Regions from separate parts of the Chryseobacterium proteolyticum genome, predicted to be linked through region 2. Evidence: riboswitches for the same ligand, from Rfam matches in the RefSeq annotation. Region 2 holds a riboswitch; each other region holds the start of a gene.
What was found. Region 2 has a riboswitch for cobalamin ahead of ACJ5H0_RS07400 (acyl-CoA thioesterase). Riboswitches for the same ligand answer to the same signal wherever they lie in the genome.
Positions count from the first base shown of each region.

Region 1 (3,239 bases), on a different contig from region 2:
AAAACATTTTTTTTAATAGTATTGGGTTTATTTTTATGCCAAATAGCCTATGCAGAACCCATAAGAGACAGTTTGTATATTCCTGAAAATAGTTTTAACCCCAGCAAATTTTTTGATGATGATTGTGATGCTTGTGGCTGTGCTGCAGGAAATGGATCATCAGGATTTGAGTCTTTGCTTAATCCTCAATTTATAGGAATAAAATATTTTGCACAGCATTATAAAGCCAAAGAAAACCTTTTTGTGAATGATCTCACCCAGGATCAGTACTTCAATACCATCCAGTTATGGGGAAAAGTTCCCATTACGAAAAAGCTGAGTGTTTACGGGAGTCTCCCTTTTCAGTTTCATGAAAAAAAAACAATGCAGGGAGACATCAGAATTAATGGAATAGGGGATCTGAATGTAATGGGTATTTATCAGCTGATCAATTCTAAAGATGCATCTCACCAATTAAATGGAGGATTAGGAATAAAAGTTCCGTTAGGAAGATTTGATGAAAAAGGAATTACGGGAGTGAATCCGAGTTTCCAATTGGGAACAGGAAGCTGGGATTATCAGATGGTTGTGAATTATAAATACCAAAAGAACAAAGTTGCGGTAATTGTTAATACGGATTATACTGTTAAAGGTGAAAATAAGAAGTATTATCAGTTTGGAAACCAATGGAACTATGCAGCTACCGGATTTTATCAGCTTTATGCGGACAAAAAAATGATCTTTTCCGGGAAAGCCGGATTACAGGGAGAAGTATATGATAGGAATAAGCAATTTGATGAAGCCTTACCGGATACTGCCGGAAGTGCTTTATATGGAAAATTAGGCTTTGAACTTTCCTATAGTAAATGGAGCCTGGGTAGTGAACTGATGCTTCCTGCCTATTCAAATCTGGCCGGTGGAAACATTGAAGCTAAATCCAGATTCAGTGTGTTTATTAACTTTGGGATATAAAAATCAAATGAACATTCCGTTACTCATGTAACGGAATGTTTGTTTTTATTCTGTTGAAAATCATTTTATTAAGTATAATATTGTTTCTAAGAAGAATTTTCTATCTTTGCCGGAATCTGGTGAGCTGTAAAAGGCTTTTAAAAGGGAATCCGGTGTAAATCCGGAACAGACCCGCTGCTGTAAACTCTAAACCAAAATTTTTGATGTATATATCCACTGTTTTTAATGGGAAGGATTTCAAAAATGGAGTAAGTCAGAAGACCTGCCAGAAGATTAAAGTTTGATGCTTTCGTGGAATAAAGCTAAGGACAACAATGCTTCTGTGCAGCTATGGCTGTACAATGTTATTGCTGCTTTCTTATATCCATTAGTGTCAAGATTATTCTCAGTGAGCTAATGGAACCGAAATTTACTTTTACAACTAAAAAAATAATTATCACAATCCTTGTGCTAATTAACCAGCTTTATTTTTCTCAGTCAAGAGATAGTATAAAGGAAAAAGGGATCCTTCCGGTTACCATTATAAAAAAGATTTTAAAGAAATTCTTCCCGCTCAAACTCTTTCAGGAGAACAGCTGGAAAGGTTGAACAGCCAGTCCGTAGCCGATGCATTACGCTATTTTTCGGGAGTACAGATCAAGGATTACGGTGGAATTGGCGGATTGAAAACGGTTAATATCCGAAGCATGGGTAGCCAGCATGTCGGTGTTTTCTATGATGGGATTCAATTGGGAAATGCACAAAACGGGGTTATCGATCTGGGAAAGTTTTCGCTGGATGATATCGGAGAAATTTCATTATACAACGGACAGAAAAGTGAGATCTTTCAGCCTGCAAAAGATTTTGGATCTTCCGGCTCAATTTATCTCCAACCCAAGACTCCTTATTTTTCCGGAAATAAAAAAACGAATCTTGTACTTAGAATAAAAAACAGCTCAATCGATCTTTTCAACCCGTCATTTCGATTGGAGCAAAAGCTTTCAGATAAAATTTCCGTAAGTTTCAGCTCCGAATTTATACAGAGTGACGGACAATATAAATACAAATACCAGAAAAAACACCCTGATGGTACTATAGCCAATGATACAATTGCAACAAGATATGATTCTTATATTACTGCCAAAAGATTTGAGACCAGCCTGCAGGGAAATCTGAATAATGGAGACTGGAATGTCAGGGGCTACGGATATATTTCAGATCGTGGGATTCCCTCAGCAATTGTGAATAATGGTTTTGATCCGAAAGGACAAAAATTACTTGATAGAAATTATTTTGTTCAGGCTCACCTGAGGAAAAAAATATTTTCAAAATTTGAGACTCAGCTCAAAGCTAAATTTGCCTACGACTATACCCGGTATATGGATACGGTAAATGTAGCTGAAACGGCTTTAAAAACGGATAATACATATATCCAGAGAGAATTATATTTATCATCTTCCAATATTTACTCAATTACACCAAACTGGGATGTTAGTGCTAATGTTGATTTCCAGTATAATAATCTGGATTCCGATCTTAAGCTTTTCTCATTTCCCACGCGTTATACCTCATTGGTTGCTTTTGCAACCACTTACCAATGGAACCGGTTTAAATTTCTTGGAAGTGTTTTAGGCACTTTTATTCGGGAGAATGTTGAACGTAATTCCAAGTCGCCGGATAAGAGTGAATGGACACCCTCTGCATTTTTGAGTTACCAGCCACTGGCCTTTAAGAATTTAACTGTGAGAGCATTTTATAAAAGGATTTTTAGAATGCCGACTTTCAATGACCTGTACTATACCATGATCGGGAATGTTTTTCTTAAACCTGAATTTACCAATCAATATGACGTAGGTTTTACTTATCAGAAGACTTATAACCATCAGGTTCTGAAAAGTATTTACTTCAAGGCAGACGGGTATTATAACAAAGTGGAAAATAAGATCATTGCAGTGCCCACAACCAATCTTTTCAGATGGATGATGACGAATCTTGGAGATGTTCAGATCATAGGATCAGATGTGAATATACAGGCTGAGCTGGACCTTGGGAAAGTAATATTGAAACCATTGTTGAGCTATACCTACCAAAGTGCACGCGATTTTACTGAAAAAGGAGAGTCATATTATGGAGATCAGATTCCTTATGTGCCGTGGCATTCAGGAACTTTTACTTTGATGGCTGATTATAAGGAGTGGAGCTTTAATTATAGCTTTATGTATACGGGGAAACGTTATGATGCACAACAAAACAATATTGAATATAATCTCATCAAACCCTGGTATACGCACGATTTATCGATTCAGAAA
Region 1 covers NZ_JBJLWK010000003.1:726,138-729,376, forward strand. Annotated here, with positions in the region: gene ACJ5H0_RS14305 (transporter) at 22-951, shown strand; cobalamin riboswitch at 1,052-1,235, shown strand; gene ACJ5H0_RS14310 (TonB-dependent receptor plug domain-containing protein) at 1,536-3,239, shown strand, end outside.
Region 1: linked by a shared signal. The riboswitch ahead of ACJ5H0_RS14310 (TonB-dependent receptor plug domain-containing protein) and the one ahead of ACJ5H0_RS07400 (acyl-CoA thioesterase) in region 2 are both predicted to bind cobalamin.

Region 2 (3,239 bases):
TCCCGGACTTTGCAGGAGTTCACGTCTGATGATCTTTATTTTTACCTTGGTAAGGATCAACAACCTAGTGTTAATGTTATTCAGCTTTATGATGAACAGAGCCCGCTGATATTTAAAGATTTTAATTTTGACGGTTTTGAAGACATTGCTATCCGAAATGGTAATGAAAGCAGTTATGGTGGTCCTTCCTATGACGTATATGTCTATAATACGACAAGAAAGCAATTCGTGATCAGTGAGGAATTAACTGATCTTGCCCGCGAAAATCTGGGAATGTTTCAGACAGATCCAAAAAGGAAAAGACTCATAACATTTTCTAAATCCGGTTGTTGCTGGCATTTAACCACAGAATACAGGGTGCTGCCCGGAAAAGGGCTTGATAAGGTCTTTGAACTGGAAGAAGATGCCATGAATGGTGAATCTGTAAAAGTAACCCGACGTGAAAAGATTAAAAATAAATGGATCATAAAAACAAAGAGATATCCAATCAAAGAATATTATAAAGAATAGGAAACATGAAAATACAAAAGGAAATTGATTTTATTCTTGCTGTAGATGCATTAAAAAATGTACAGAGAAGGAATTATAATGCGGATGATTCAAGAAGAGAAAATACTGCTGAACACTCATGGCAGATCATTATTTTAGCACAGGTACTTTTCCCCTATGCTAAAAACAGGGCTGATATCGATCTGTTAAGGGTGATACGGATGCTTTCTATCCACGATCTGGTAGAAATAGAAGCTGGAGATACATTTTTATTTGATGAAAAAGCCATGGTGGGCAAATTTGAAAGAGAAAAATTGTCTGCCCAGAAAATTTTCGGGATTCTTGATGAACCTTTGCGTTCGGAATTCTTTAATTTGTGGCTGGAATTTGAAGAAGAACAGACCCCTGATGCTATTTTTGCCTGTGCAATAGACAGGATCATGCCGTTTATTCTGAATTCGCATACTTCAGGAAAAAGCTGGACAGAAGCTAAGGTAACAGAAAGCCAGATCAGGAATATGCTGGAAAATGCGATCAGCCGGGCTTCTGATGAAATGGGAGAAGCATTCCAGTTTTTACTAAGTAAAAGTTTAGAAACAGAAAAAGTTTTAAGATAAATAAAAACGCAAGCCTTCGGCTTGCGTTTTTTTCTGATTATAGTATCTGTACAGGCTTTTTAAATTCGTCTATAGCTACGAAAGTGAAATCTCCTACAATAGCTCTTTCTCTTTCATACGAATACATCTGTTCTGTATAAATTTCTACGTTTACCTTCATACTGGTAGTCCCGACATGGGAAACTGTTCCTATTAATTCTACAATAGTTCCTGCAGGAATAGGCTTTTTAAAATCAATTTTGTCGCTGCTTACAGTTACCACTCGTTTTCTTGCAAAGCGGGTAGCGGTAATAAATGCCACTTCATCCATCAATTGCATCGCTGTACCACCAAAAAGGGTATCGTAATGATTGGTTGTGTTGGGGAAAACCGCTTTAAAGATTCTGGTTTCAGATGCTTGAATTCTTTCTTCTGTAGTCATATTTCATTATTAAATTAAAGCGGGATGAAATTATTGAAATAAACAGAATAATCCAGGAATTAGTATATTCCTGAAAACATCCATCAGATCAATAAACTTCAGGCCGCGAAAGTTTCTTGTTCAAAGAAAAGGCAGGTCTCCTGACTTGTAACATCTTTAATCCCTTCCCATGCATGGCACAGTGGATCCTACATAAAGACTTTTGTTACTTACAGTTGCGCGACAGCTCGTGATTTTCACACGATTCCCTTTTAATCTGCGTTAGGCAGAACCCATTCCTGTGATGAATAAGTGGTAAGACTTTTTCAAGTGCAAAAATAAGGATAATACAGAGAAGTAAGGTGAATTATTCCGGATTTTTAAAAATAATCTGATGAGCCACCCGGCCCTGTCTGATTGTCCAGAGTGTGGTATACCTGTTTTCACCCGATCCGTTCACCATATAAAGGAAAATATTATCATTATCAATAGCAGCTACACTGATGTTATTGAAATCCATAGTAGGCTGGAACATATTTTTGATGGCTTCTCTCACAAAGACAGAGCCACGCCCCACCTGCTGTACCCGGATCGATTTGATTTCGGTCATCCCTTCCGGAAGTTCTTTGCTTATTCCCCAGGGTTTAACTTTATCAATGGTTAATATCGTTCCATCCGTATCTTTTTCCTGTTTACGGTAGCTGGCATTAGAAGGATAAATATCGATGATTACTTTACTCCTTTGAGCGGTAGGTATTTTGGGATTATTATTATCTGTGAAAATGAGTGATCTTCCGTTTTTGGATTTGGAAGGTGTATATTGAGGCAACTGATCAATAAAGGCTACACGGTCTTTATTCACCATACCTTCCTTATCAAGATTTTCATATCTCACAAAAGGCTTTTCAGTATCCTGCTTATCGGGATATTTGATCCATAGCCATTCTGTTTCTCCGGGAGCCGGTTTTACATAAAGAAAAACATCCCCTTTACGCATTCTGATTTTGTCTACAATTTTTCTGTAATTATCCTTTGCCACCCGTACATTGGCATAGCCTTCTTCTGCTTTTACAACTCCAAAAGGAATTTTTTGCTGCCCTTTTAGGAAGGCTAATGAAAATAAACTGAAGGCAGATAAATAGAATGCTTTGTTTACGGAAATCATCATGAAAAATTTTTGATACTTCAAATATATAAATTAAAAGCATTTCGGAACATAATTATAGCTTCTTAAATCTTCTTTATTTGCTAAAGGAAGTTTTTACAAAAGAAATTTATTCTATTAGGTTGGAGGGGGATAGAAATTTGGTAAGGCGAAATTTTTTGGGAAGAAGGAAGAGTAAAGAGTAAAGAATAAGAGAGTGCTAAAAGCACTCTCCTTTATTATTAAATTAATTTTTAAATTCTTTCAAGTTCATCGGCATCAATGGTCGTTTTAAAGGTTCCATAATTGACAATCACTTTATTTCTTGAAATTTTTTCAATCGTGCCGACACTGGTACTTCCTGTAATACGCACCCGTTGTCCCACTTTCATCCAGATCTCACGATCGGTTTTGCGTTTTTCTTCTATTTTTTCGTTGGTTTCTGCGATTTTTTCAATAACTTCTTCTTTTTTCAGCTGCTGGGTGATCTTTCTTTTTACAATCTGAAGACGTTTGGTTTCATCTTTATCAGCACCTATTTTTCTGAATTTTTCCTGTTCTAAAATCTTCACGAAATCTTTTACCACAT
Region 2 covers NZ_JBJLWK010000002.1:326,266-329,504, reverse strand. Annotated here, with positions in the region: gene ACJ5H0_RS07410 (XAC2610-related protein) at 1-510, shown strand, start outside; gene ACJ5H0_RS07405 (HD domain-containing protein) at 516-1,106, shown strand; gene ACJ5H0_RS07400 (acyl-CoA thioesterase) at 1,144-1,527, opposite strand; cobalamin riboswitch at 1,641-1,818, opposite strand; gene ACJ5H0_RS07395 (hypothetical protein) at 1,874-2,674, opposite strand; partial or broken gene ACJ5H0_RS07390 (endonuclease MutS2) at 2,905-3,239, opposite strand, start outside.

Region 3 (3,239 bases), on a different contig from region 2:
TATCTACAGGAACGCTTACTTAAATATCAGAAGCTCTTTATTTCCCGTATAAAAGATTCTGCAGAGGAAAGATATAATGAGCTTATAAAGCAATCCCCCGAGATTTTCCGCCGGGTTCCTCAGTATTATATTGCATCTTATCTTGGTATCACTTCTGTATCATTAAGCAGGATCAGAGGAAAAAAAAATCTAATAAGAGATGTACTCTATATAGTAACTCCATGGTTATTCTTCACTTCTGCCATTACAAAAGTACTGTGTGTGCTTCCTATCGAGTCGACGGAACCTAATTTATTAAATACAAAATCCTGGTAGTGTTTCATATCGCGTACCTGAACTTTGAGAAGGAAATCAAAATCGCCCGAAATATTATAGCATTCCGCAACTTCGTCTATCAGTGTAATTTCCTGTACAAAATCATTTCCCACAGACCTGTCGTGGATCTTTAATTTAACCTGACAGAAAACTGTAAAACCACGATTCAGTTTCTCAGCTTCCAGGACAGCCGCATAATGTTTGATATAACCCTCCTGCTCCAACCTTTTAACACGCTCAAAAACAGGAGATGGAGAAAGATTAATTTCCTTTGCCAATTCTTTAACGGTCAATTTTGCATTTTTTTGAAGGATCCTTAACAATTGAAGGTCTTTATCGTCTAGTCTTTCCACAGGATAATATTCTTTTTTCGATTTATATTTTCAAATTTACAGAATAAATAACTTACAAATTCAATTCAAACAAAACAATATCCTTAATTTTTACATTTAAGCCAATTAAACATCTTAAATTAATACCTTTACACCCTATTTTGTTCTTTAACATACTTCATCAAACGGAAAAGGTTTTACTTAAGGTAGATTAATAGGGAATCGTGTGAAAATCACGAGCTGTCGCGCAACTGTAAGTAACACAACAGAGGTTTTTGTCCCTGAATATCCACTGCCACAAGCGGGAAGGATGACAAAAACTGTTACAAGTCAGGAGACCTGCCTGTCCCGAATTGACAATGCTTTCGCGGTCTGAAGCTTTTGGTCATACAGATGATACTTTTGAACGTATTGGATTGGGTTTTAACTCAGAATTTATTTGAGTTTAAACGTAATGTTTTTTATGAAAATTAATTTCAGGTTACCTAACAATCTACTCTTCACTGGGAAAATTACGTCTATATTGTATCTTCTCTATTGCTAAAAACTATTTCCCGATTGCGTTATGAAGCATTATAAGAACTTTTAAAACCAAAATTTAATTAAAAGTTTAAAGAAAATGCAAACACACATCCTTGGCTATCCGCGAATCGGTAGCAACAGAGAACTTAAAAAAGCCTGCGAACTATATTGGGCAGGTAAAACATCGTTACAGGAACTTTTAGAGGCAGGAAAAAAGATCAGAAAGCAAAACTGGGAACTACAACAAGAAGCCGGAATTGATCTGATTCCATCCAATGACTTTTCTTTTTATGATCAGGTATTGGACATGACATTGTCTGTTGGAGCTATTCCTTCCCGTTATCAGGATATTACACCAAATGAGCTAGATCTTTACTTTGCTATGGCCAGAGGTTATCAGAAAGAAGGGCACGATATTACAGCCATGGAAATGACAAAATGGTTTGATACCAATTATCATTATATCGTTCCAGAATTCCAAAAAGATCAGCAATTCAAATTATTCTCCCATAAAATCGTTAATGAGTTTATTGAAGCGAAGGAAGCAGGAATTCATACAAAGCCTGTTATCCTTGGATTGGTAACCTATTTATTATTAGGAAAAGAAAAAGAAGAAGGTTTTGATAAATTGGATTTAGCACAAAATCTGCTTCCGGTTTACGTTGAGATCTTAAAAGAGCTTGAAAACAACGGAGCAGAATGGATTCAGCTGGATGAGCCGTTTTTAGCACTAGACCTTGATCAGAAAGCAAAAGAAGTTTACCAGAACATTTATGCTGAAATTGCCAAACAGTTTCCGAACCTTAAATTTATTGTGACCACCTATTTTGATGGGTTAAAAGATAACCTTTCATTGGCCACTACTCTACCTGTTGATGCACTACACATTGATCTGGTAAGAGCCCCGGAACAATTGGATGAGGTCATCAATGCAATTCCTGAAACATTAATCCTCTCATTAGGAGTCGTAGACGGAAGAAATATCTGGAAAAACGATTTCAATCAGTCTCTGGTTTTCATCAAAAAAGCTATTGCAGCATTAGGTTCTGAAAGAGTTTTCATTGCACCGTCATGTTCATTACTTCATTCTCCTTTCGATCTTGACCTGGAGAAAAATGAAAATATACTATCTCCGGAGATCAAACAATGGATGGCTTTCGCCAGGCAAAAAGTTTATGAAATTGTTACCTTAAAAAAAATTAGCTTCAGAAAACCCGGATTACAATACTTTACAGGAATTAGCTGAAAATAAAAAAGCTATTGAAAACCGAAAAGTTTCAACACTAATTCACAATCAGGATGTGAAAAACCGTGTTACCGTAACTACAGAAAGTGACGCACAGAGAAACAGTCCTTTTAATGTGAGAAAAGAAGCACAGCAGAACGCATTGGAGCTTCCTTTATTTCCAACAACAACAATTGGGTCCTTTCCTCAAACCAAAGAAGTAAGAAGCTGGAGAGCTCAATTCAAGAAAGGAGATCTTACCGCCCAGAAATATGATCAGCTGCTTAAAGAAGAAACACAGAGAACCATCCAATGGCAAGAGGAAATCGGAATTGATGTATTGGTACATGGAGAATTTGAACGCAACGATATGGTCGAGTATTTTGGGGAACAGCTCGCAGGATTTGCATTTACTCAAAACGGATGGGTTCAAAGCTACGGAAGCCGCTGTGTAAAACCACCGGTTATTTATGGAGACGTTCACAGGCCTCAGCCAATGACGGTTTACTGGTCGCAATATGCCCAGTCATTAACTCAAAAATGGGTAAAAGGAATGTTGACCGGCCCTGTAACCATTCTTCAATGGTCATTTGTACGTGATGATCAGCCTCGTTCTACCACCTGTAAGCAGATTGCTTTGGCAATCCGTGATGAAGTAAACGATCTTGAAAAAGCAGGAATCAGAATTATCCAGATCGATGAACCAGCTATCAGAGAAGGTCTTCCTTTGCGTGAGGCAGAATGGCAAAATTACCTTCAATGGGCTGTAGAAGCTTTCAGAATCTCCGCAAGCGGTGTCGAGGATGCTACACAGATCCACACGCATATGTGTTATTCCGAGTTTA
Region 3 covers NZ_JBJLWK010000001.1:966,203-969,441, forward strand. Annotated here, with positions in the region: gene ACJ5H0_RS04495 (Crp/Fnr family transcriptional regulator) at 1-315, shown strand, start outside; gene ACJ5H0_RS04500 (Lrp/AsnC family transcriptional regulator) at 207-668, opposite strand; cobalamin riboswitch at 823-1,008, shown strand; partial or broken gene metE (5-methyltetrahydropteroyltriglutamate--homocysteine S-methyltransferase) at 1,267-3,239, shown strand, end outside.
Region 3: linked by a shared signal. The riboswitch ahead of metE (5-methyltetrahydropteroyltriglutamate--homocysteine S-methyltransferase) and the one ahead of ACJ5H0_RS07400 (acyl-CoA thioesterase) in region 2 are both predicted to bind cobalamin.

Region 4 (3,239 bases), 120 kb from region 2:
TTCCTGATTGATGGATTTTGCAAGTGTATATCCTATATTAAATCTAAAATGGTGTTCTTTAAGCTGTTTATCAAAAGTAATCTGTGATTCTAAACCATAAGACTTCACTTTATTGATATTAACTGGGGACCAATATCCGTGAGCTGTCGGCAACCACACTATATTATCCGATATATAAAGATAATACGGACTTAATGCAAGTTTAATATTACCCCATTTAAACTCATGGTCCATATCCATCTGGTAAGACCTTTCCGGTTTTAGGTTTGGATTTCCTCCGGGATTCCAATACAGATCATTGAATGTTGGAAATCTGAAATTTCTGGATACATTTACTCCAAGATTATACCATTGTACCGGACTCCATTTTCCCGAGAATGAGTAAAGCAATGGCGAACTTATATTCTCTACAAAATCCTTTTTAACACCAGCTTCAAAACGCAGATCTTTCGTCGGAAAATATCGTATTAACCCCGCTAAAGAGCCTACATTTCTACTTACATTACCAATTCCTTCAGTTTTTACACCTTGGAGATCAGGCTGATACCCCTCACCTTTGTTTACCTGGAATTCGGTGATGATGTTGACATTAAGTTCAGGTACGATGAAATAATTAAAATCATTTTTAAAGATATAATTTTTCCCTGTTGAACCACTGGTCTTCGGAGCATTGTAATTGCCAAAATATTGGAAATTTTCTTCTGTGTAAGCAGCTTTTAAGCTATTTGAAAATTTACTTTTAGTAATATCCCAGGAAAGTAAGCTTCTGGTGCTTTGTGTCTCGTATTTTGTACGGTTGCCATTCTCTACAAAAATCGGATAATTCTGTGTCGAGTCAAAAAACTGACTTTGCCATGAGATCGTCTGATGTCTCGCAATTTTATAGGAGATTCCAACATTAAACGTACTGTTAAAGTATTTGCCGTTTCTATTAATATAGTTTTTTTCTTCCACTTTATAATCATTCTGACTGATCGAATGATTTCCTGAGACTTTAAAACTCAGCTTTTCATTGCTGTAGGAGGCCGTTCCGAAATTATTAAAAGTACCAAATGATCCACCCTCAGAATACAGGGAGGCTTTAAAACCTTTATTGAAATCCAGATTATTATTGAGATGTATACTTCCGCCGATTGCACCACTTCCGTATATTACACTTCCGCCACCGGCTTTCACTCCGATCTCATCATATCCGAAAAGAGGAATATTATTAATGTCTCCCTGACCAAGAAATATCGAATTGATATTGATTCCATTCCAAACAAAGGCTGTCTGTGGAGCAGAGGTTCCTCTGAACGAAGGCGAAGAAACTGCACCTCGTCCGTTTTCCTTGATATAAATACTGGATTGGAAACGTAAAAGTTCTGAAAGATTCGTGGAATTCTTTTCAGCATCCTGAGGAGTAATGGGAGTAACCTTATGAAAAAGTTTTACCTTGTTCATCTGGTTGTCAAAAATATAAACGGTATCGATTGCTTTCTCTTGTCCCAGACAAAGAAAATAAGCAGATGACGATAAAAGCAGTACTAAGGTTTTTTTCATACTATTTTACTTTTCCACCGAAAGCAATATATTTTTGATATTATCATTTTGGCAGGTCTCCTGACTTTCGCATTTCTATACCTTCCCGTTTTCACAGTGGTTTCTTATAGAAATTTTAATTGCGATCTACAGTTGCGGGGACAGTCTGGGATTTTCACCCAATTCCCTATTATTTCAATAGCTTGAAAACCAAAATTTTTGCAAAGATAAGTTTTTAAAAAGAAATCTCAGTCGTATCTGTTAATTTGTAATCAAAACAATGGTCTGCAGAAAAAATAACGATTCCCAGAACCTCAGAATTGAGAGTTTCACGATTACAAGAACGTCGAGTCAAAGTAAAATGGCAATAGATCTTTAATCGAATTTACCTTAACGATTTCATCATTCATACTGGAAAAATAAAGATCAATATTTTCTTTTTGTTTTGTTTCGTATTCAATAAGACTTTGTCTGCAGGCGCCACACGGGGGAATCGGTGGTGTTTTTTCAGAAGATTCTTTAGGGCCTCCTACGATAAAAATCTTTTTGATCTTTTCCTCAGGAAAATTTGCACCTATCCAGAATAGAGCTGTTCTTTCAGCACAAAGTCCGGATGGAAAAGCTGCATTTTCCTGATTGTTACCGGAAAATATTTCTCCGTTTTCAAGTAATACGGAGCACCCGACCAAAAATTGGGAATAAGGGGCATAAGCATTTTCGCGGGCTTGTTTTGCTCTTTCGAAAAGTTTTTTTTTCTATATCGTTCAGTTCAGAGCTATTTTTAAAATATTCGTAGCCGATCTGTATATCTTTTTTCATATATTTATTGGAGCCTAAAAAGGGGAGGTAAAATTAGTTCTTTTTAATCACGTGGGCAACCCGGGATTATTTCCTCTCCATTAGTAAAATTCAAAAATTAATAGACAATGTTATATACTCCGATACAATTCAGAAATATTAAACTCTCTAACCGATGGGTTATGTCACCTATGTGTATGTATTCAAGTGAAAACGGAATGGCTAATGACTTTCATTTCGTACATTACGGAAGCAGATCACAAGGTGGTACCGGACTGATAATGATTGAAGCAACGGGTGTTGAACCCCGGGGAAGGATCACTAATAAATGTATGGGAATATGGAATGACGAACAAGCTGAAAAACTTCAGCAGATTGTCAACTTTGTCCACTCCAATTCTGAGAGTAAAATCGGAATCCAGCTGGCACATGCCGGAAGAAAAGGCTCTACCTGGAATAATATTCAAATTCCAGTGGAAGAGGGGTGGGAAACTCTGGCACCTAGCCCGATTCCTTATCATCCTACAGAAAGAATTCCACACGCTCTGACGCTGGAAGAAATCAAAACTCAGGTTCAGAATTTTAAAGAAGCAGCAAGAAGAGCTGTGAAAGCAGGATTTGACATTATAGAGATCCACGGAGCGCATGGATATTTAGTTCATCAGTTTTTATCTCCGCTTTCGAATATACGAACAGATGAATATGGAGGCAGCTTCGAAAACAGAATACGATTTTTAATAGAAATAGTAGATGCGGTAAACGAGGAACTGAATGATAATACTGCATTGTTTGTGAGAATCTCAGGAACAGAATATGCTGAAAATGGATGGGATATCGAAAGCAGTGTAGAGCTTGCAAAAATACTGAAGCAGCATAAGGTGGATTTAGTGGACGTTTCAAGTGGTGGGAATATTCATGGA
Region 4 covers NZ_JBJLWK010000002.1:446,416-449,654, reverse strand. Annotated here, with positions in the region: gene ACJ5H0_RS07940 (TonB-dependent receptor plug domain-containing protein) at 1-1,542, opposite strand, end outside; cobalamin riboswitch at 1,576-1,751, opposite strand; partial or broken gene ACJ5H0_RS07935 (cytidine deaminase) at 1,857-2,340, opposite strand; gene namA (NADPH dehydrogenase NamA) at 2,448-3,239, shown strand, end outside.
Region 4: linked by a shared signal. The riboswitch ahead of ACJ5H0_RS07940 (TonB-dependent receptor plug domain-containing protein) and the one ahead of ACJ5H0_RS07400 (acyl-CoA thioesterase) in region 2 are both predicted to bind cobalamin.